2 regions of the Lysinibacillus sp. TE18511 genome follow, and region 2 is predicted to be linked to the other one. Evidence: a T-box and tRNA genes for the amino acid it is inferred to sense, from the RefSeq annotation. Region 2 holds a T-box; the other holds one or more tRNA genes.

Region 1 (8,760 bases), on a different contig from region 2:
ACGAAGGTGGAAGTGAGTTTTAAGCATTTGCCAACGACTGCGGTTTCAGACGCGACAGGGGGACATACAAATTTACGCAGTGATATTAAACCGTTAGCAGATCATTTTAAAATTGCTGGGCGTGCGGTAACAGTGCGTTTACCAGATGGCGAAAATGGTGCTGTACTGGAAGCCATTCGAGCTGCTAGTGAAGGTGATATTTTAGTCATTGATGCAAAAGGGAATAAAAATCGTGCTGTTGCCGGTGATTTTGTTCTGTCATTAGCGAAAGGTATTGGTGTACAGGGCTTTGTAGTAGATGGTGTTATTCGTGACATTGCAGCTATTCGTGAGCTAGATTTTCCGGTCTTTTCTTTGGGCACTACGGTAGCGGCAGGCAATAAAAACGGTGGTGGCAAAGTAAATGTTCCGATTGCTATTGGAGGCGTTACTGTTCGTCCAGGCGATTATATTATTGGAGATGTGGACGGTGTGGTTGTTGTGCCACAGGAGGATGCAGAGCATATTGTTGCAGCTGCTGAGGTAAAAGTTAAAAAGGATGAAATACGTGCACAAGAAGCACATGTAAATGGAAAAGAATCAATTATTGCTTATTTAGATAAAGTATTAGCTTCTTTCAGCTAATGTCTTTTGTACCGAAAGTGTAGCGACAGGTACAGAAGTCTCCCACCTCTATAAGTGGTGAGATGGATGTGGATTTAAGCTACTTTTCAAGAGGTTTCCAAACATCCGCTGAAATAGAGGAATTCAGTCTAAGAACGCCACGTCTTGTGACAATGACTGAGTGACCAACATCATGTTGTTGCCGCTGCCGCTTCGCTTTCGCGCAGATAAAACCCTTTTGCTGTCACTACGCTTTCGCACAGACAAAACCATTTTGCTACCGCTGCGTTAGCACTACGCTTTCGCACAAAAAGCATCTGCTGCTGACGCTTCGCTTTCGCACAAAAAACATCTGCTGCTGACGCTTCGCTTTCGCACAAAAAACATCTGCTGCTGACGCTTCGCTTTCGCACAAAAAACATCTGTTGGCCTAATGTCTCCGGCGGATCAAAGAAAAAAACTCACGATGCCACATACATCGTGAGTTTTTTTGATTTTTATGCTAACTTTTCGTTATCTTTAAAGTAATTTTTCATTTTTTCTGCATCGAAACGACCTTCCCATTTCGCCATTACTAATGCAGCAAGTGAGTTACCAATTACGTTAACGACTGTACGTCCCATATCAAGGATACGGTCGATACCTGCGATGAATGCTAAACCTTCAACTGGAATGCCGACAGTACCTAAAGTCGCTAGAAGTACAACGAAGGATACTCCTGGAACACCTGCAATCCCTTTAGATGTAACCATTAATACAAGCATTAATGTAATTTGTTCACCAATGCTTAGGTGAATACCGTACATTTGAGCAATAAATAATGCCGCAATAGCTTGGTACAGTGTTGAACCATCTAAGTTAAAGGAGTAACCAGTTGGAATAACAAAGGATACGATATCCTTTGGAGCGCCTAATTTCTCCATTTTTAGCATGATTCGTGGTAACACTGCCTCAGAACTAGCTGTTGAGAACGCTAAAATTAGCTCATCTTTTAGTACTTTAATTAAAAAGATAATGCTGATACCCGTGAATCTTGCTACAAGACCAAGAACGACAAAGATAAAGAATATCATTGTTGCATAAACAAGTAGAGCAAGTTTGCCAAGTGGTATTAGTGAAGCGAATCCATATTTGGAAACGGTTACACCAATTAAACCAAATACCCCAATTGGAGCGAATTTCATTACGAGGTTAGTTACCCAGAACATAGCATCTGCTACCCCATTAAAGAAATCTAATACTGGTTTACCTCGATCACCAATAGCGGCAACCCCTAAACCAAAAATAACAGAGAAGAAAATGATCGCAAGCATATTACCTTCAGCCATTGCCTGAATGATATTTGTCGGTACAATGCTTACAAGAATATCAAATGGACCTTCGTGCTTTACTTCCTCTGTAGTTGCAACGTAACCCGAAATATCTCCTTTAGAGAGCTCGTCCATGTTCACACCAGCGCCTGGCTGGAAGATGTTTGCAGAAAGTAAACCAACTACAATTGCTACTGTTGTAATGATTTCAAAGTAAAGAAGTGATTTCCCGCCTAATCGTCCTAGCTTTTTCATGTCTCCAGTTCCAGCAACACCAACGATTAGAGTTGAAATAATAATAGGTACAACAATCATCTTAATTAGATGAAGAAAGATATCCCCTAAAGGTTGTAAATATGTCTCAACTTTGGGGTTTCCGTAAAAGATACCACCAACAATAATCCCTAAAGTCAAACCAATCAAAATTTGAGTGGCTAAACTGATTTTAAATTTCTTCTTCAAACCCTTTGTACCCCCTAGTATTAAATTTTTAGGACTTGCCTTACTTTAATAATACGGAGGACTTATGAAATCCGACAAAATCCGAGAAAATTAATTTAATTTTGTTAAAATGTCTGAATATAATACCTGGATAAATTTTTTAATATTAACTTTTGCTTTACGGTTTCCGTGGTCTTCTATTTGAGTCATTAGCTGACGAATCTCTTTAAAGTCAAAGTATCGAGGTGCATAATATTCAAACTCAGAATTTGTATAATCAACGACACCTAAATTGGCGAGATTTATCATTGCTGCTAATATAGTACGACGCACACGCTGTTCAATGGCTTTACTTTCTTTCAAAATTTCATCTGGAGTAGGCTTTGTAACAGCTGCTATTTCCTCATATAGCTCCTTTAGTGGAGGAAGTGGTGCAATTTTGTGCTGATGAGCAAGCAATGTTTCGATGATGGCTATAATATCCTCACTTCCGATTTCACCAACGATACCCATATCATTTAAGATGGATTGAATATGATCTCGTGACGTTGCTTTATGATTTATTTGTTCACTTAGATCAATGTTTGTAAGTGATTGGCGAATTACTAGCAATGAGTTTTTTAGGCGAAATTGTTCAGTTGTTTTACGTAAAACATTCTCAACCTCAATACGGTTTATAGGCTTATGAATAAAGAAATCTATACCTTGTTCATATGCTTCACCAACCATCTCCTTATTCACTACCTGAGAAATCATGACAAATTGTCCCTCAAACCGATTTTGAATAAGATGCTCGACTGTTGCTATCCCATCAAGCTTAGGCATAAGTAAGTCGATAAGCACAAACTCTGGCTGTGTCATTAAAATTTGTGGAATAGCGTCCTCACCATTGCGTGCTTCACCAATAACTGTACCTAAACCACTATCTTCAATAATTTGTTTTAACATGACTCGACTAGCACGATCATCATCAACAATAAAATATCTCATTTAAGTCTCTCCCGTTTGAATAGTTTGCGTAGGAACTTTAATTTTAAACATCGTGTTTTGATTGTTTGATTCAACGGATATTGAGCCATTTAATTTGTTAACTAATTCAGCAACATGTGAAAGCCCAATGCCAGTTGCCGCGACACCCTCCACATTGTATTTCGTGGTGTATCCAGGTTCAAAAATAATTGAGAGATCACTTTGTGAAATACCCTGTCCGTTATCACATACTGTTATTACAGTATCATCCTGTTGTTGTTGAATAGCAATAGAAATGACACCTTGTCCTTCAATTGCTTCTATAGCATTAGCTGTTAAATTATTCAAAAGTGCAAGCAATGCAATATGTTCTTTCGCTTGAAAATCGGTGTCTATACTTATTTTAAACCCAATGTTTTTTCCGAGTAATTCAGCGTATTTACTATTGCCGTCTTCAATATAATGTAATAATTCAGACAATCTAAGGGTGCCAAAACTCTTCTCACCAACAATTTTAGAAATACCTGCATAAATACGTTGAGAATCTTTCTTCACTTCATGAATTTCCTGGGCAATAAGGAGTGCCTGTAAACTTTCCTCGCGATTGCCGAGTGACTTTAATTGTCGATATAAATCAAACCCACTGGCTGTAATTTTTTCGATGTGGTTCATAGATTTTTTTAAATAAAGTGTCTCAACATATAAATCTGAGCCGATCGTAAGCATTTCCTGAACACGTTTTTTTTGTTCAGCAATTAAAATAGAGCTATAAATACCTACTACAAAAAAGCTACGCAATAAAGCAACCGCTAATAGTATAAGTAAATCATGAAGAAGTAAAAAAGTGTAAGAATGAATGAAAAAACGAACTAGCTGTTCTACTAAATTACTGAAGACTTCACTAAATGCAACTAGTAATCCAAGCATTAGTGGTTTTTCTCTATACTGATGAATACTAAGCATTTGTAGGCATATTGCGAACAATACATAAAATGCAGCAGCAGGTAGATGTGTAAGTAAACTATCTATTAATGGAACATCGTGTAAAGAGTAATTAATGATAACTCGAAAAACTATTGTCACGATACTTGTAATAAATCCAGCCAAAATTATAGGTGTAGGTCTAAGTAGTGTACATAAAAAGAAAACAATACTTCCTAATCCAAAGCGAAAAGTAGTATCAGTGAAAGGCATTATTTTAATCTCACTACCGATTGCAGTTAATAAAGCAATTATGATAATCCAAGTGAGGGAAGTACGAGTTGTAAAAAAATTTGAGCGCATAAAAAATCCTCCCTAATCAATTTTAATAGAGCGGGATAGTAAAGAAAAGATGTACTAAAAAGCTTGATTATTCGACGATGCTATGGAAAAACACTTTGGAGAACGTGAAATTATAATTTTTTTCAACAATAATGCTTAAGAATAGTCTTAACTATCAAATCGATATTTTTCGTAATAAATAAAAAAATACCACAACCTAAGAGGAAGTGGTATCTAGTAATTGTTACATACAATTTTGGGGCAAAAAAAAACGGCTACATTCGTAGTCGGAATTTTAAAAAATGGAGGAGGTAGAGGGATTCGAACCCCCGCGCGGTGTTACCCGCCTGTCGGTTTTCAAGACCGATCCCTTCAGCCAGACTTGGGTATACCTCCATAATATATAGTACTGCATGTCTTTTCGACAAAACTTAATTTATCATGTTTTTAAATTCACGTCAACATATTTTTATGTTTTTTTGAAAAAATGTTTATTTACATTGCAGATAGATTATTCCACATAAATATTATGTGTATTAAGTTGCAATTTATGAAAACAGTAAGTATACTAGTTATTGCCGTGCTAGGTGGGAAGGTAGCGGTGTCCTGTAACTCGCAATCCGCTCTAGCGAGACTGAATTCCTTTTTCGAGGCTGTCCGTATTGTTTGGTCTGCCTTTTGCACGTAGTGTTGACGATTGGGTCCTGCGCAATGGATACCCATGAACCATGTCAGGTCCGGAAGGAAGCAGCATTAAGTGGTCTTATTCATGTGCCGCGGGGTTGCCTAATCTGAGCTAACGACAAGAGTAACGCTTATGTGCGGCTGTCGAAGAAAGGTGCACGGCATTAAATTGCCAATTCAAACGCATCCGTCTACAATAGACGGGTGCGTTTTTTTTATGTAGTTATTATGCAAAATAATAACTACCTTAGAATTTTCTCTTTCTATTGAAGTGGGGGGAATTACCTTGAATTTGTGAAAAACAGTGACACTATTTCATAAATAATGGGGCAAATGTTATAATAGGAATATTCTAATTAAAAAAGAAGAGGAGAGGAAATCATTGACGTATCAAGCATTTTACCGTGTGTATCGACCGCAATCATTTCGAGAAATGTCTGGCCAAGCACATGTCAAAAGAACGCTACAAAATGCTCTCCTAGCGAATAAAACAACACATGCTTATTTATTTTCAGGGCCACGTGGTACTGGTAAAACAAGTACTGCTAAAATTTTTGCAAAAGCTTTAAACTGTGAGCATGCACCATCAAGCGAACCTTGTAACGAATGTGCTACTTGTTTAAGTATTACAGATGGTTCACATCCAGATGTTATTGAATTTGACGCGGCGTCTAATTCACGCGTTGAAGAAATACGAGACATTATTGAGAAAGTTCGATTTGCTCCTGCAAGTAGCAGATATAAAGTGTATATCATTGATGAAGTGCATATGCTTTCTACAAGCGCTTTCAATGCCCTTTTAAAGACATTAGAAGAACCACCTTCTCATGCTGTATTTATTTTAGCAACGACAGAGCCCCACAAATTGCCTGCAACGATTATTTCACGTTGCCAGCGCTTCGATTTCAAGCGTCTTTCGACCAATGATATTATTGAGCGCATGAAAGTTGTATTAGAGGATATAGAGTTACCATATGAGGAACAAGGGTTGAAGGTAATCGCACAATCAGCAGCTGGTGGTATGCGTGATGCTTTAAGCTTATTAGATCAGGTCGTATCCTTCAGCGGAGAAAAGCTGAAGCTTGAGGATACACTACTTGTTACTGGTTCCATTAGTCAGGATGTTTTCTATGAATTAGCAGAAGCTCTAAAAGTAAAAGATGTTGCGCAAATGCTTGCGTTATTAGAACAGCTTATTGCGGATGGAAAAGATCCTCTTCGCCTTTCAGAGGACTTGATTACATTTTTCCGTGACTTATTATTGCTACAAACGAGCGATGATTTAGCGGAATTATTGGAGCTCGTATCACCAGAGGAGCGGGTTTTTACATTAGCGCATGATTTTGCGCCCAATTTGCTCTACGGCTACATTGATATTTTAGCGAAAACGCAGCAAGAAATGCGATTCTCTCATCATACAAAGATCTACTTAGAAACCGCGCTACTTAAAATGGTACAGTTTTCAGGTGGGGGAGTTAGTCAAGCAATTACTTCAGGTGAAGCTACTATGAGCCCTGAACTTGCTCAAAAAATAGTAGCACTTGAGCAAATGGTGCAACAACTGTCAGCACAATTACAAGCTGGTGTGCCGGTGCAGACGGCGCAAGCGCCAAAAGAGCAACGTCCGCGAGCTAAAAGTCCGAATGGCTATAAAGCACCAACAGGGCGTATTCAAGAGGTGCTAAAGGATGCAACCAAACAAGATGTGCAACGTATAAAATCGGTTTGGGCACAGGCGTTAAGTCAATTGCAAAAGTCTCAATCAGCTCTTTTAGCGGAGGCTGAACCTGTAGCGGCATCTTCAAGTGCTTTTGTGTTAAAATTCAAGTATGATATTCATTGTCAAATGGTTGCCGATAATCAATCTCTAAAAGCGCACTTTACACAATTAATTGCAGGGCAAACGGGTGCTATGTATGAAATGCTTTGTACACCTGAAGAAACCTGGTTAAAATTACGTGAAGAGTTTGTTCGTGATCACGGCTTGCAGCAACAGAAAAAATCTCAGTCTGAGAGCGATCGTGGAGTGGAATTATTAGAGCCGCCACCGGCAGAGATGCCAGAAGAGCCGTTTATCGATGATGCGCAACCACTTGCTTCACAAGATCCACTTGTGACAGAAGCGGAAAAGCTGTTTGGTAAAGATTTTATTGAAATTGTTGAAGATTAATCATTTAGGAGGAATATGTTTATGCGTGGAATGGGAAATATGCAAGGTATGATGAAAAAAATGCAAAAAATGCAAAAAGAAATGATGGAAGCTCAAGAGGCCTTAAATGCAGAACAATTTGAAGGTGTTGCTGGCGGCGGTATGGTGAAAGTAGCTGTTACTGGTCAACGTGAAATCGTAGAAGTAAATCTTGATCCATCAGTAGTAGATCCAGATGATATCGAAATGCTACAAGATTTAATCGTTGTTGCTGCAAATGAAGCATTGAAAAAAGTAGATGAAAAAACGAATGCAACTATGGGTAAATTCACTCAAGGCATGAACCTTCCGTTCTAGGAGGTAAATAAATGTACTACCCAGAACCAATATCGAAACTGATTGATAGTTTTATGAAATTGCCAGGTATCGGGCCGAAAACCGCGGCTCGTCTGGCGTTTTTTGTGTTAACGATGAAAGAAGATGACGTTTTATCTTTTTCAAAAGCATTAATTGATGCTAAACGAAATTTAAGCTACTGCTCTGTGTGTGGCAACATAACTGATGTAGATCCATGCCATATTTGTACGGACAAACAACGAGATCATTCTATTATTTGCGTTGTCCAAGATACAAAAGATGTGATTGCGATGGAGAAAATGCGTGATTTCAACGGTATGTATCATGTACTACAGGGAGCTATTTCACCTATGGATGGTGTTGGTCCGGAGGATATTAATGTCTCTTCTCTGCTAGTCCGTTTGCATGATGAGACTGTTCAGGAGCTAATTTTAGCTACGAATTCGACTATCGAGGGTGAGGCAACAGCTATGTATATTTCTCGTCTAGTGAAGCCATCAGGCATTCGAACAACACGTATCGCCCATGGACTACCAGTAGGTGGAGATTTAGAGTATGCAGACGAAGTTACGTTATCGAAGGCAATGGAAGGTCGCCGGGAATTGTGAGTGAGGGATTACTATGTTCTTCCGCAGTAAGGGAAAATTAAAAAAAGAATTCGATGACAAGCTTGTAAATCTTATCAAAGAAACAAAAGAGGATTTACAGCAGTCAAAGATAATCGAAGAATTAGTAGATGACTATGATTTAGAAGTAATTGCTCAACGAAAAGCAACTGAGAGTATACATTTTTATTTATTCAAGGAAGCTAGAATTCGAAAAGTATTAATTAAATAGTAGTTTTTTAACTTTATTTCAGCGGATGTCCAAAGATCTGCTGAAATAAGTTAATGCCTCCGGCCGTGATTATGCCGAGGCATAATTGATATTCATAGAAGCAAAACAGGAAACATAAACTTTCGTAATTATATACTTTAAGGGGGA
Region 2 (12,157 bases):
AATAATACCTCCTATAGCAGCACCTTCTAACAAACTATTTGAACTAGTCGCTTGGACGAGAATTGCAATAAAAATGGAACTAATAAAGGCAACAATTACTGAAATCACATACTTTAATGCACCTTTGCTTTGATTTTCCTTCCCTACTAATAGGGAGTAATAGATCGCCCCATAAATCATATACAAGATTCCACCAATAAGAATAGCAAGATAATTTAACGCACCTAAATCAATTGACATACATTTACCCCCGATTTATTTAGGCTCTATGGCTAAAGCGATTGCACTGATTCTGCAATTAAGATTGAGTGCACCACTCTCTTCGTCAATGTGCACAAGTTCAATTGGATTCCCCAAATATTTGTTCCCACTAATCGGTAACCAGAAGCTATACAATTCTGAGTAACATTCGACCAACATACTTCTTTCACCATACTCAACAGGTTCATCAAAAGAATATAATACATATTTACCACCATTAAAAGTATAGGTCATTTCGTAGTCAGTCTTATCTCTGTATGATTAGAAATAGCTATGCGGCAATCATAGCGACTTTTTTCTGGCAGCTTGATGATGGGTTGCTCCTCGGAACACCGAACTCCATTGTAGCCTGTTCGACTAGCCCCATTGCATACAAATGCCCCTATAAAACCGACACTTATTTCAGCTATCAACCGTCGTTTGCCTATGACATATACCATGAATGATTTACTAGACTAATGGAATGGTGCTGTTACAATATGCATTGGTAATTACACAAAAGTACATTACTTTAATAACCATTAGCAAATTCATCTATTACTACCAATTCGTCATCAGTCGGTTCCCTTTTTACGTATTTCTTATAATTTTCTATTATTTTTTGTTTTTCACCTTTAAAAATATCTGTATATGTTGCAATGGTTCTAAGCATTGTAATTTCCTGATTAAATTCCTCTTTTGAAATCGGTTTCCAATGAGAGAGAATATATATTTCTGCATCAAATGTTTCTAGTTTATCTAAAAGTTGAAGAGTTTCGTTTACTTTGTAATTCCTCTTTTCGGAAAAAATATCACAATAAATACAATCTCCTAAAAATAGAATCTTTTCTTCTTTGATGTACACAACTACAGAATCTGAAGCATGACTTCCTCCCACATGTTGTATGACACAAGTCACCTCCCCAAGATCTACTTCCAGTTGTTTTTCAAAGATTAAATCTGGTAATACAATCGTGATATTCCTTTGACTAGGGAATTCTTTTTTTATTGCATTTGCACAAAATTCAATCTCCGTTCCTTCTTTAACTCGAGAATCCAATGCCTCATCCGACCACGACAGATGCTTTAACTTTTCTATTTCCGTTTTTGTTTCTATTGAGGAAATTGATAATGCATTTGTTAGAGTAGAGAGACCAAAAATATGATCCCAGTGCCAATGGGTAAGGACAACCATATCTGGATTTGAAACGTTTCTTTTTAATAGTTCATCCAGAAAATACTTGGCATGTTTTTCCGAGTTACCTGCATCAATCATTAATGTCTTATCCCTACCAACAACCATTCCAAGTATTGGACGGTCGGTCTCCGATACTGGTGTGATATACCAAAAACACTTACCTATTTGCTTGATCGAATGCATGTAAAACCCCCTCCTTAACCTTAATTATTAACTGACTTGCTCAGATTTTACTGTAAGAACAGAATATAATAAAAGCAAACGACATTAAATCCTTAATAGATAAATTTTATAAAAGACAATTTTAAATACTGAAAAACCTCACTTATTTATGGTACAGTTCTCCGTAACTAGTCTAAGTGCGGTTTTAACTAGTAACCTACTTTACACGGAAACGGTCAACACTCTGTTTCAATTCATCCGCCAGCCCATAAAGCATAGCTGCAAAACTGGCTACCTCTTGCATGGCTGCAAGTTGTTCTTCTGATGAAGCGGCGATGTGAGCGGAATCGGCTGAAGATGAATCTGCGATACCCTCCAGCACTGTTAGTGAAGCCGCAACTAACTCACTTCCTGATGACAGTTGTTCCGAAGCAGCAGATACTTCGTCAATCTGATCGGACACTTTCTGAATCGACTCCACGATCGAACTAAATGTTTGCCCTGCCTTATTCGCAATATGTGTACCTGCCTGGGCTTCTGTCATTGATTTATCCAAAGAAACCACTGTTTTACTCGTGTGATCGCTGATGCCTTGGAGTATGTCAGTTATTTTCTCCGAAGAGATTTTGGACCGTTCAGCGAGTATACGAATTTCTTGAGCCACAACGGCAAAACCTTTACCATGCTCACCTGCTCGCGATGCCTCAATCGATGCGTTAAGTGCAAGCAAATTGGTCTGATTAGCAATGCTACCTATTAATGTAACCATTTCATTAACTTGATCGCTTAATTTCTTCAGTCCATGGATTGCTTCGACCGATGTTTTCAAGTTTTGTTCAATTGTGCTCATTTGAGCAACTGTTGTTTCTATATCCTTCATTCCTGCATTTGCGCTATCTGCTGTAACCGAAGCCAATTCTGAAACGACGGAGGATGCATCTACGATTCTATGAATACCCATTCCCATTTCCTTCATTGATTGTTGACACTCATTAGTATGACGAAGTTGTTCATCGAGCCCAACAGCAATGTTTTGAATGGCACCTGTGATTTCTTGTGTAGCTGCTTCGGTCTGGGCAGCGCTTTCTTGTAATTGAGAAGAAGATACAGCAACTTCATTCGAAGAATTTTGTATGTTATGGGTCAATACCCGAAGTCCGCTAATCATCTGATTAAATGAACTTGCAGCCTTACCAATCTCATTATGGTTCAGTACAGGAATTTCAACGGTTAAATCGCCTTTCGAAGCATGTTCAGACACTTCAGCTAAACGTGCAAGCGGGCGCAACATTTTACGAAGAATGAATACAACCAACCCGATTAACATAAGTACAAAAAAAATACCAACCGTGATATTCGTCCATAGAATCCGTTGAAGTTCCTTTTTAACAATCCCGTAATCGAAATCGACACCGAACAACGCAACGGGTTTCCCGCTTCCGTCATTAATCGGCGCTAAATACGAGATGAAAGTTCCACCTTCATCAGTGTAAACATCAGTTAATGTGCTACCGTTTCTCATTGCATCTTCGTAACTTTTAAGAAATTCCGAATCTATTTCATATAACGTACCTAACTCTTCAGCATATTCACCTGGATCCCGACCATATTCTGAGTTATATAAGTATTCTTTGCCATCCTTCCTGATAATGTCCGGTGTTAATAAATAGACATCCACTACCATATGATTGGATTTCATAGAATTCAAAATATTGGGGAGTTCCTCGAATGGTTTTCCCTCCAATGGTTGATGCTCAAGAATTGTCTTCGTTGCTTCGCCAACAAGAGGTTCATTTTGTTGAGTTATGTATTTGAATACTTTTCCATATTCATCAAATTGGCGAAAGTACGCCCCACGTTGATCGCGTATGGACAGGGAAATCATTAATCCGATAACGATAATTATGAGGGCGGAGAGAAATAACGAGCTCGTAAATACTAAACTTCTAGATTTTGCTTTTTTAGAGCGCTTAGTTGTCCTCCTGGTATTTAATAATTTTTTTCTTCCAATCAAGGGAAAACCCATTTTCATTACACCTTCTATTTTAGCTTTTATCTATAATAATACACATAGTTGCGATTAGATCCCCGATTCACGCAAATATTGTAATCCTTTTTATTGTGGTTGAGGGCTTAATATTCATAGTAATACACTGTTTCAAATCAACCAGTTATGCATAAGTAATACGTAAATTATACAATTATAAAATATTTGGAGCAAAGTTTATTTTAGTTCTCCCTTTATCCCTCGTATGTTCATCAAAGTTAGCAGCAAAGGTATTGAGCTATATTAGAAAATAATTTAAATTTTCTTTACTTGAATTTTCGCTGTCAGGAAAGAGCCAGGGTTTTCTATAACAATTTCAATCGGATAAAATTTAATAATAATTGGGGATGTATTTTCATAATCTCTATATGTCATAGCAAAAGAAAATAAAAACAGCCCAACTAATCTCTTAGTTAGACTGTCATCTCACAGCTATTTTCAACTTTATTAACAATTAATCTTCAGTAAAGTAGAAAAACTCACTTACTTATGGTACGGTTCACCGAAACTACTATTAAATTTCGTTATAAAAATAGATTTCCTTATTGGACTAACCTGCTTCCTTAGTTGAATAAGAAAAAAGAATAACCCCAAAAAATAAAAATAAATAACCACAAATATTAGAAAAACATATAGTGGTTCTCTTCTAAATTTATCCTTTTTCTGAACAAAACGCCGGGTCATGCCTCGTTTATCAAAAGAGTTCTCACTGATAAATATTGATTTAACCTTCATTTGTAACATGGTATTTACGCTCATTTAGTTTAGCGTAACGATTCATCTTCTACACTATATATTGCTCTTTAACCTGCATCAGACCTTAATCTACTAAAGTCCATATTTTTCAGCCGTTCTGTTTCAATAAATATCATTAATTTATCGCCGTCATGCCAACACCACTCAAGACTATCATCCGAATCAACTGTTAACAGTGAGATCCATTCTGCTCCAGGCGTTGGATCATACGCTAGTGAATAATGAGAAGGATAGCCAAGAAGATAGTCCGAACTTTTATGTAGAGAATCTCGGATTTCTGTGTATATGTCGCTCTGAACTTCATCGAAAAGCCAGTCCTTTAACTGGTACTCGTCATAAGGAATATCACTTGTCGGGAAAAATTCAATCACTGTCGTCTTGCCAATATCTGAATGGGGCGGCATTATCGTCTCTAGATTCGTCGTTTCAGGAATATAGATACCATGAATATATCCGTCCTCAAACACCTCTAGATAATCATCATCATCATAATTATCATCTGCTACAAAGAGACTTAGGAGCCCTTTCGATGGCAGACCTCTTTCAGTTGAAGCGATTTCTGTGAAATTGATCTGGCCAAGGAAGCGATACGGCTTCTTCTCATACGTTGGCCATTCGCTACCAATTGGTAAATCAGGTGCTCCTCCAAAACGACTACAGCCTAATCGTGGTTCGGCATTTTTATTCTTAAGAATATCAATTGCTGGCCTCAACACTTGAGATAAATACTCTTTATGATTTGCAATATTTGATTGTTCAATCATCTCTAAAAAATTATTCCTATTCATTCCATCCTCCGTCGTGTGTTTTTTTAAAACGAGATTTGAATTTTCCTCATATTTAATTATACTTCATCGTGGTTGCGAGAAAAATGATTATACTAATAATGGAAAAAAACTATATTTCTTTGTTTTTTGTTAATACCACTTTTCAACTAAACTGCTCCGTTAGCCAGTCATGTAGCGCAAAAACCAGCGCTATCCCACTGAGAATGAAGAAAATTACGTTCTATCATGAGAGTTCAATAAAGAAAAAAGAGCTGCCTATGCAACTCAATGATCTTCAAGTAATGCACCCCGTTAGCCATCCATGTCGCGTAAAATCAACGCTACACCACAGAAAATGAAAGATTATTACGTTCTTTCATGGGAGTTGAATAGCATTTTTCTTCTATTACAAATTTTGGTCGAAACATTCACCACTCATAAAAAAATTATCTTTACCACTAAAAGTCCACTTACCGTTTTTATATGTTATCTACCTAATTTGTTCCGCAATATGTCCGCATGAACTATCAATTCCTATTTTCAATCGACAAGAAATAGATTGCTTTTAATTTATCCATATTAACCATATAATTAAGAAACTAATTAAAAAAGAGGTTAAAAAAAATGAAACAAAATCCTTTGCACCAATGGCAAAAAGAACATAATAAACGGGTAAAAGATTTCCATAAAAATCACGCGTTAAAAATAGAACGTAGTGAGAATGGAAACGGGTTGTTAGCTAAATGGGAAAGATTTGTCTACAATAAAGGAAAAGCTCTTTCCAAAGGTTTCAGATAAAATTTTATAAATTAACTGTTCCTTTGGGACAGTTTTTTTTGATTATTAATGTATTCATTGTTACACGCTTTGTTTCAACTGCGACATAAAAAGAATGGAATTTCCATATCTCTTGTTCAAAAAAACTGCCCCATTAGTTCAATAAGCAAAAAGAGCTGCCTATGCAACTGTTGGTTTGAAATAAAGTTCGATCGTTTGTAAAAAAGATTAACCGTTAATAAAAAAGTTGGACCATTTTATCCCTTTGGATGGTATAATTTTTTACGTATTTTTAATTAGAAGGAAGTGAATTCATGAGTGATTTAGAAAAAATTAAACTCGTGAAGCCACCATTTCCCAAGCTACGATGTTTTTCTTTCAAACCTATAATTATCTAGGAGAGGATTATTTTGAAGAAAAACATCGGAAACAAAACACCTAGCTTATTATTACTGATTGTATTAGTAGGCTTCCCACAAATTAGTGAAACTATTTTTAGCCCATCATTACCTTCTATCGCAGAAGCATTTGAAACTTCTATGAGTGATGCACAGCTTACGATGAGTGTGTACTTTATCGCTTTTGCCTTCGGAGTATTTTTCTTTGGTCGTTTATCCGATAAAATAGGTCGTCGCAAGGCAATGCTTTATGGGCTGTTTTTATATTTTGTTGGTAACATACTTTGTTTAGTAGCAAATGAAATGGCGGTTTTATTAGTCGCACGCTTTATTCAAGCGTTTGGTGCAAGTGTTGGCTCTGTCGTAACACAAACGATTTTACGCGAAAGTTTTTCTGGTGTTGAGCGTCATAAATTGTTTGCTCAAATTTCAGCTGCCCTTGCCTTCACACCTGCCATTGGCCCGTTAATCGGTGGCTTTACCGATTATTATTTTGGCTTTAAAGTCGTATTTTTGGTGTTAGTTGCTATGAGCGTTATTGTATTTTGCTTTGCGTTTTTACGCTTACCTGAAACAGCGCTTACTACAATCGAAATGAAACCTATACTACCAATAGTGATGCGCATGATTACAAATACGCGTCTATGGCGCTACGGCGTATTAATTGGCGGTATTAACGGTGTATTATTTAGCTATTATACCGAAGCGCCATTTATTTTTACGCAATACTTTACACTATCAAGTGCGATGTATGGTTTTTTAGGCATTATCGTAGCGCTCGCTTCTATCGCAGGTGCGATGCTATCTAAACGACTCGTTAACCACACAAAACCGGAGATGATTATCGTACGCGGGTTAGCCATTATGCTCATCGGTACATTACTCGCTACATCGGTACATTTTTTACAGGTTTCATTACAAATGCCAACCATGATTGTTAGTGTGTTCATTATTTTATTTGGTACAGGTACCGCTTTACCAAACTGTTTAAGCTTAGCGCTGATTGACTTTCAAGATGTCATTGGTTCTGCGGGTGCGATATTTAGTTTAGGTTATTATCTACTCGTCAGCGCTACAATCTATGGTATGAGCGTTTTCCATAACGGAACAGTCCTTGCGATGCCACTATATTTTTTAGCACTAGGGATTGTTATGCTTTTAATAAGCTTACCGTTACTTTATAAAAAAGATGCGATGTTTTGAATAAAGTCGCGATTCTTTAAAAAAGTTGCACCATTTTAAAAAAGATAAATGCTTGACCTTCACGCTACGTAATAGGAGTCACTATATCATTTATAAGCCAAGTCGAAAATAAACTATAGGCCCTCGAAAGTGATTAAACTTTATTATAAAAACTAAACTTAAATCTGCTGGGTAAGAATCCATTTTGATCAATCTTTTTTCAAAATGGATTCTATTTATTTTTCGTAAAATCTGGGTTATCGTGATATTTTTGATCAAGCTTTATTTTAGAGCTACAGCAACTCAATGATCTTCAAGTAATGCACCAGTTAGCTTAATAACGAATTGCCTTCTTTTTGTTTTTGATTAGAAGCAAAACCCACCAAACAAGTAAATATAAGAAACCTATGATTGCATAAATAGACCAGGGAGAGCCTTGTTGTAAATGAGTAACTAAATGTTCAAACTCATCCACTCCTTTCTCTCTCCCAATGCTGTTTATAATATTACTTATCGGAATAGTTATTGTAAGAACTATAGTAATAGTAGATAAAATTATCATTTTCTTTTGAATAATACTAAATATTGCAAATCCCAATGTTGCTATTATAAAAAAGTAATATATTATCCAAACCCAATCAGGAAGAGTCTCCCAATACATTTCTTCACCTCGTTTAATCTTTAAGTAAACTGCACCGTACGCACATAAAGCGACTGTTCTAATTAAACAATCGCACCCGTTAGCCATCCATGTCGCGTAAAATCAACGCTACACCACAGAAAATGAATAATTATTACGTTCTTTCATGGGAGTTGAATAAGAACAGAGACGCTTATTAAACAATCGCGCCTGATTCTTGAACAGTGTAAAACCGTTGATTTCCGTTCCAGAGGGCGTGCGGTGAACCAACCCGTTTGCTTCGCTTCCATTGGTTGTTTCACCTGTCCCGCCGATCCTCCCGTAGTCGCCGTCTTCCACTCCAATCAACTTTGAATCTGCTTCTTCATTTTGTTGGATATTCATATTCTTTTGGTTGCCTGCATGACTTCTTTAACATGGGCAATACTGCCCCAAAACTTTGATAATTAATTCCACGGCGTTTACACCACCCGATACTATTAAAAGCATCTGTAAATCGATAAAAAGGCAATACAATTACCTGTTAAAGGATATCTATAATAGCTTTTCCCGTTATTTATTTTGATGCAATTATTTCTTTACCACCCATGTATGGTCTTAAAACTTCAGGAATTACTACGTTTCCATCAGCTTGTTGATAGTTTTCTAGGATAGCGGCAACTGTACGACCAATGGCAAGGCCTGAACCGTTTAATGTATGAACATATTCTGGTTTTGCATTTGGCTCACGACGGAAGCGGATATTCGCTCGTCGTGCTTGGAAATCCTCAAAGTTAGAACAAGAAGAAATTTCACGGTACATGTTTTGTGCAGGAATCCAAACTTCTAAATCATATTTCTTCGCTGCAGTAAAACCTAAATCAGCTGTACACATTTTTAGCTTACGATATGGTAAGCCTAGTAATTGCAATACTTTTTCCGCATGATTTGTTAATAGCTCTAATTGTTCGTATGATTCCTCTGGTTTTACAAAGCGAACTAGTTCTACTTTGTTGAACTGATGTTGACGGATTAAACCACGTGTATCACGACCCGCAGAGCCTGCTTCTGATCTAAAGCACGCACTATAGGAAGCAAAGCCTTGTGGTAAAGCCTCAGCCAGTAAAATTTCATCACGATAGAAGTTTGTTACAGGTACCTCTGCCGTTGGAATCATGAAATAATCTGTTTCCTCTAATTTAAATACATCTTCTTCAAATTTAGGAAGATTTCCAGTACCCGTCAAGCTATCACGATTAACAATGACAGGTGGTAGCATTTCCTCATAACCATGCTCCTCTGCATGTAAATCCATCATATATGTCATTAATGCACGTTCTAAACGAGCTCCAAGCCCGCGGTAGAATAAGAAACGGCTACCTGTTACTTTTGTACCTCGTTCAAAGTCAACAATCTTCAAATCTGTAGCAAGATCCCAGTGTGCTTTAATGTCAAAATCAAATGTTGGAATTTCACCCCAAGTATATTCTTCTACATTGTCGTCTTCTGTTGTCCCTACTGGTACAGATTCGTGTGGAATGTTTGGCAAGTGCATCATCATATCTTTAAAGCGCTCTTCAACATCATTTAGTTGAACATCTAGCTCTTTAATTTCATCGCCTACTTGACGCATACGAGCAATAACTTCATCTGCATTTTCCTTGTTGCGTTTCATAATTGAAATTTGTTCAGATACTTTATTTCGTTCTGCTTTTAATTCTTCTGTTTTAGCAATTAACTCACGACGCTTTGCATCTAAATCCTCAAAGTCATCTAAGTTGCCTAAATCTTCATTACGTGTTAATAGCATTTCTTTAATTTCCGCGAAATTATCGCGTACGCGTTTAATATCTAACATAGTCATACCTCCAGTAGTTTAATGACACTGCATCCATTAAGTCTTGGTGTAATTGCGTTGCAAGCTAAACTCAAATAGCTCCGCTTTGAATCAAAATAAACACAAAAAAGCCCCCATCCCTAAAAAGGGACGAGAGCTACCCGCGTTGCCACCCTAATTGATTAGGTATATACCTAATCCACTTATTTCATAACGGCATTTCAACCGGCTACAGCCTACTTTATTACTTCGACTGTGCAACTCCAGGACGGATTCACAAGTGCTTCTATCAGCTTCCACCAACCGCTGACTCTCTAAAAAAAACGTGCTTGCTACTACTTCCCATCATCGTGTTCAGTTATTTAAATTTTAACCATACTGTACTATATGAAAACATATTTTGCAAGTTATACCATAGGATACAAAATATTCTAGAATTCTTGAATCACGGTTAATTCCGGATGAAATGCACAACCCAATAAATGACCATTTCGCGCTAAGATAATTTCCCCTCATACTAAGCGAATTTCAACATTTTTACCGACTGCTTTAATAGCCATACATGTGTATTTCTCCTTCTATTTATCAGAAACCTTTTTCGATTTCCAATCTAACCTTTTCAAATAGAAAAAGCACAATTCTTGCTGCAGAATTGCGCACGATTGTTAGGTTACTTCATCATAAAATTTACAAAAATTCAATTACGATTCCCACATAACAATCAAACCAACATTTAAAACAATAAAAATATAATAAAAAACAAAATAATTTTATTGATAATCGATAAATACTGTATTACAATTATCTAATCATTAAATCAGTGAGGTGCTTTAAATGAATGGTAAACTAGGTTCAACTTTTTTCTTAAAGGTTGTTGCTTTTCTTATTGGAACTGCGGTACTTGCCGTGTGTATATTTTTGTTGCCTGAAGCAGCCAGAAGAGATGCTATAGTGCGTCCAGGAGATTACTCGATATATCCGTTGTTAATATGCGCGTATGGAGTATGTATTACGTTTTCTGTAGCTTTGTATCAAGCATATAAACTATTGAGTGATATCGATCGTAACAACGCTTTTTCCGAGTTATCCCTTAAATCCTTGAAGGTTATAAAAAAATGCGCTTTTACAATTATTTTCTTTATTTTATTAGTAATAGTTTACTTAAGAGTGTATGCCATGTTCACGGGTGATGACCCAGCAGGTCCAATAGCACTTGGACTAATAGGGATATTAGCAACAGCTATCATCGCTGCCATTATGGACGTACTTCAAAAGCCATTAAAAAATATTCTAGAAAAAAAGAAATAAAAATGTAGATGTTTATTTTGCAGGTATAATATCTTCTTTCCCTATTAAATTAAATGGCTCTTAAATGAAAAATTGGCGCCTATTCTTTTTCAAGAATTGCGCCCGATTGTGGAAGATCGTTATTTAACTGAAGCCCTTGTTAGTTATACAAACAGACTTACACAATAATTGCATATTATATAAATGGTGTGACAATAAGTAATTATCTCTTACCTTTTAGTTCTAAAAGTATAGGTGTTATATTTAGTAAGATAGAAACAATTGTCAAAAACCATAATGCCTTTTCCATACTAGGTACTACATCCAAAAGAGCTGCCCAATCTTCCACTTTTACCCACCCAGATACAAGACTGTAATCTGAACAAAGTGTTAATGCTGTAAATGATAATCCCATCGCCATAGCAAGCTTATAATCCTTTCCTGCTACATACATATAAAGATTTATAAGAGTTGCTACTATTGCAATAATCCCTAATATTATCCACATAACTATACCTCCATATATTTTTTTTATCTTTCATTTCAATATAATCCATTCCTGTTGGTACTTCGTTTAATTTCTCACTCACAATTAACCCTACAAAATAATGACCGATCCTATGCTTCTCATCCTTTTTAGGCTCAAATAATGCAATTTCGGTCTCAGTCGGATTTAGGATTTCGTTTGAGCGACTTAATAGTTGCTTTGCAAGCAAGGGTACTTCATTACCAAAGTTAATAAACTCTCCACTACCTTTTAATCCAACAAGTTTAAATTCTTTTTAACCATCATAATCGACATATTAACCTCTCCTATTCACATAAAATTTTATAAAATTCTAATTTTTTATCCAACAAAAAAATCCTTACCTCCTGCATTGAAGTAA

What was found. A T-box is a leader RNA that pairs with one kind of tRNA and senses whether it is charged. The one in region 2 lies ahead of serS (serine--tRNA ligase), so its partner is inferred to be a tRNA-Ser.
Region 1: it has a tRNA-Ser gene. The T-box ahead of serS (serine--tRNA ligase) is inferred to sense a tRNA for this amino acid. The anticodon was not compared.

Annotation. Positions count from the first base shown of each region.
Region 1 is NZ_JBSSFD010000072.1:427-9,186, forward strand. Features, by position in the region: gene ACVWXS_RS25180 (RraA family protein) at 1-624, shown strand, start outside; gene ACVWXS_RS25185 (hypothetical protein) at 795-1,025, opposite strand; gene ACVWXS_RS25190 (cation:dicarboxylate symporter family transporter) at 1,101-2,375, opposite strand; gene ACVWXS_RS25195 (response regulator) at 2,466-3,344, opposite strand; gene ACVWXS_RS25200 (ATP-binding protein) at 3,345-4,607, opposite strand; tRNA gene ACVWXS_RS25205 (tRNA-Ser) at 4,890-4,982, opposite strand; RNA gene ffs (signal recognition particle sRNA large type) at 5,165-5,432, shown strand; gene dnaX (DNA polymerase III subunit gamma/tau) at 5,653-7,440, shown strand; gene ACVWXS_RS25220 (YbaB/EbfC family nucleoid-associated protein) at 7,462-7,776, shown strand; gene recR (recombination mediator RecR) at 7,788-8,384, shown strand; gene ACVWXS_RS25230 (YaaL family protein) at 8,398-8,613, shown strand.
Region 2 is NZ_JBSSFD010000028.1:38,173-50,329, forward strand. Features, by position in the region: gene ACVWXS_RS18015 (DUF1761 domain-containing protein) at 1-240, opposite strand, end outside; gene ACVWXS_RS18020 (MBL fold metallo-hydrolase) at 773-1,621, opposite strand; gene ACVWXS_RS18025 (methyl-accepting chemotaxis protein) at 1,818-3,632, opposite strand; gene ACVWXS_RS18030 (YwqG family protein) at 4,451-5,191, opposite strand; gene ACVWXS_RS18035 (hypothetical protein) at 5,795-5,968, shown strand; gene ACVWXS_RS18040 (multidrug effflux MFS transporter) at 6,358-7,548, shown strand; gene ACVWXS_RS18045 (hypothetical protein) at 7,862-8,275, opposite strand; gene ACVWXS_RS18050 (hypothetical protein) at 8,297-8,551, opposite strand; gene serS (serine--tRNA ligase) at 8,724-10,004, opposite strand; T-box leader at 10,127-10,341, opposite strand; gene ACVWXS_RS18060 (DUF2975 domain-containing protein) at 10,818-11,291, shown strand; gene ACVWXS_RS18065 (hypothetical protein) at 11,494-11,778, opposite strand.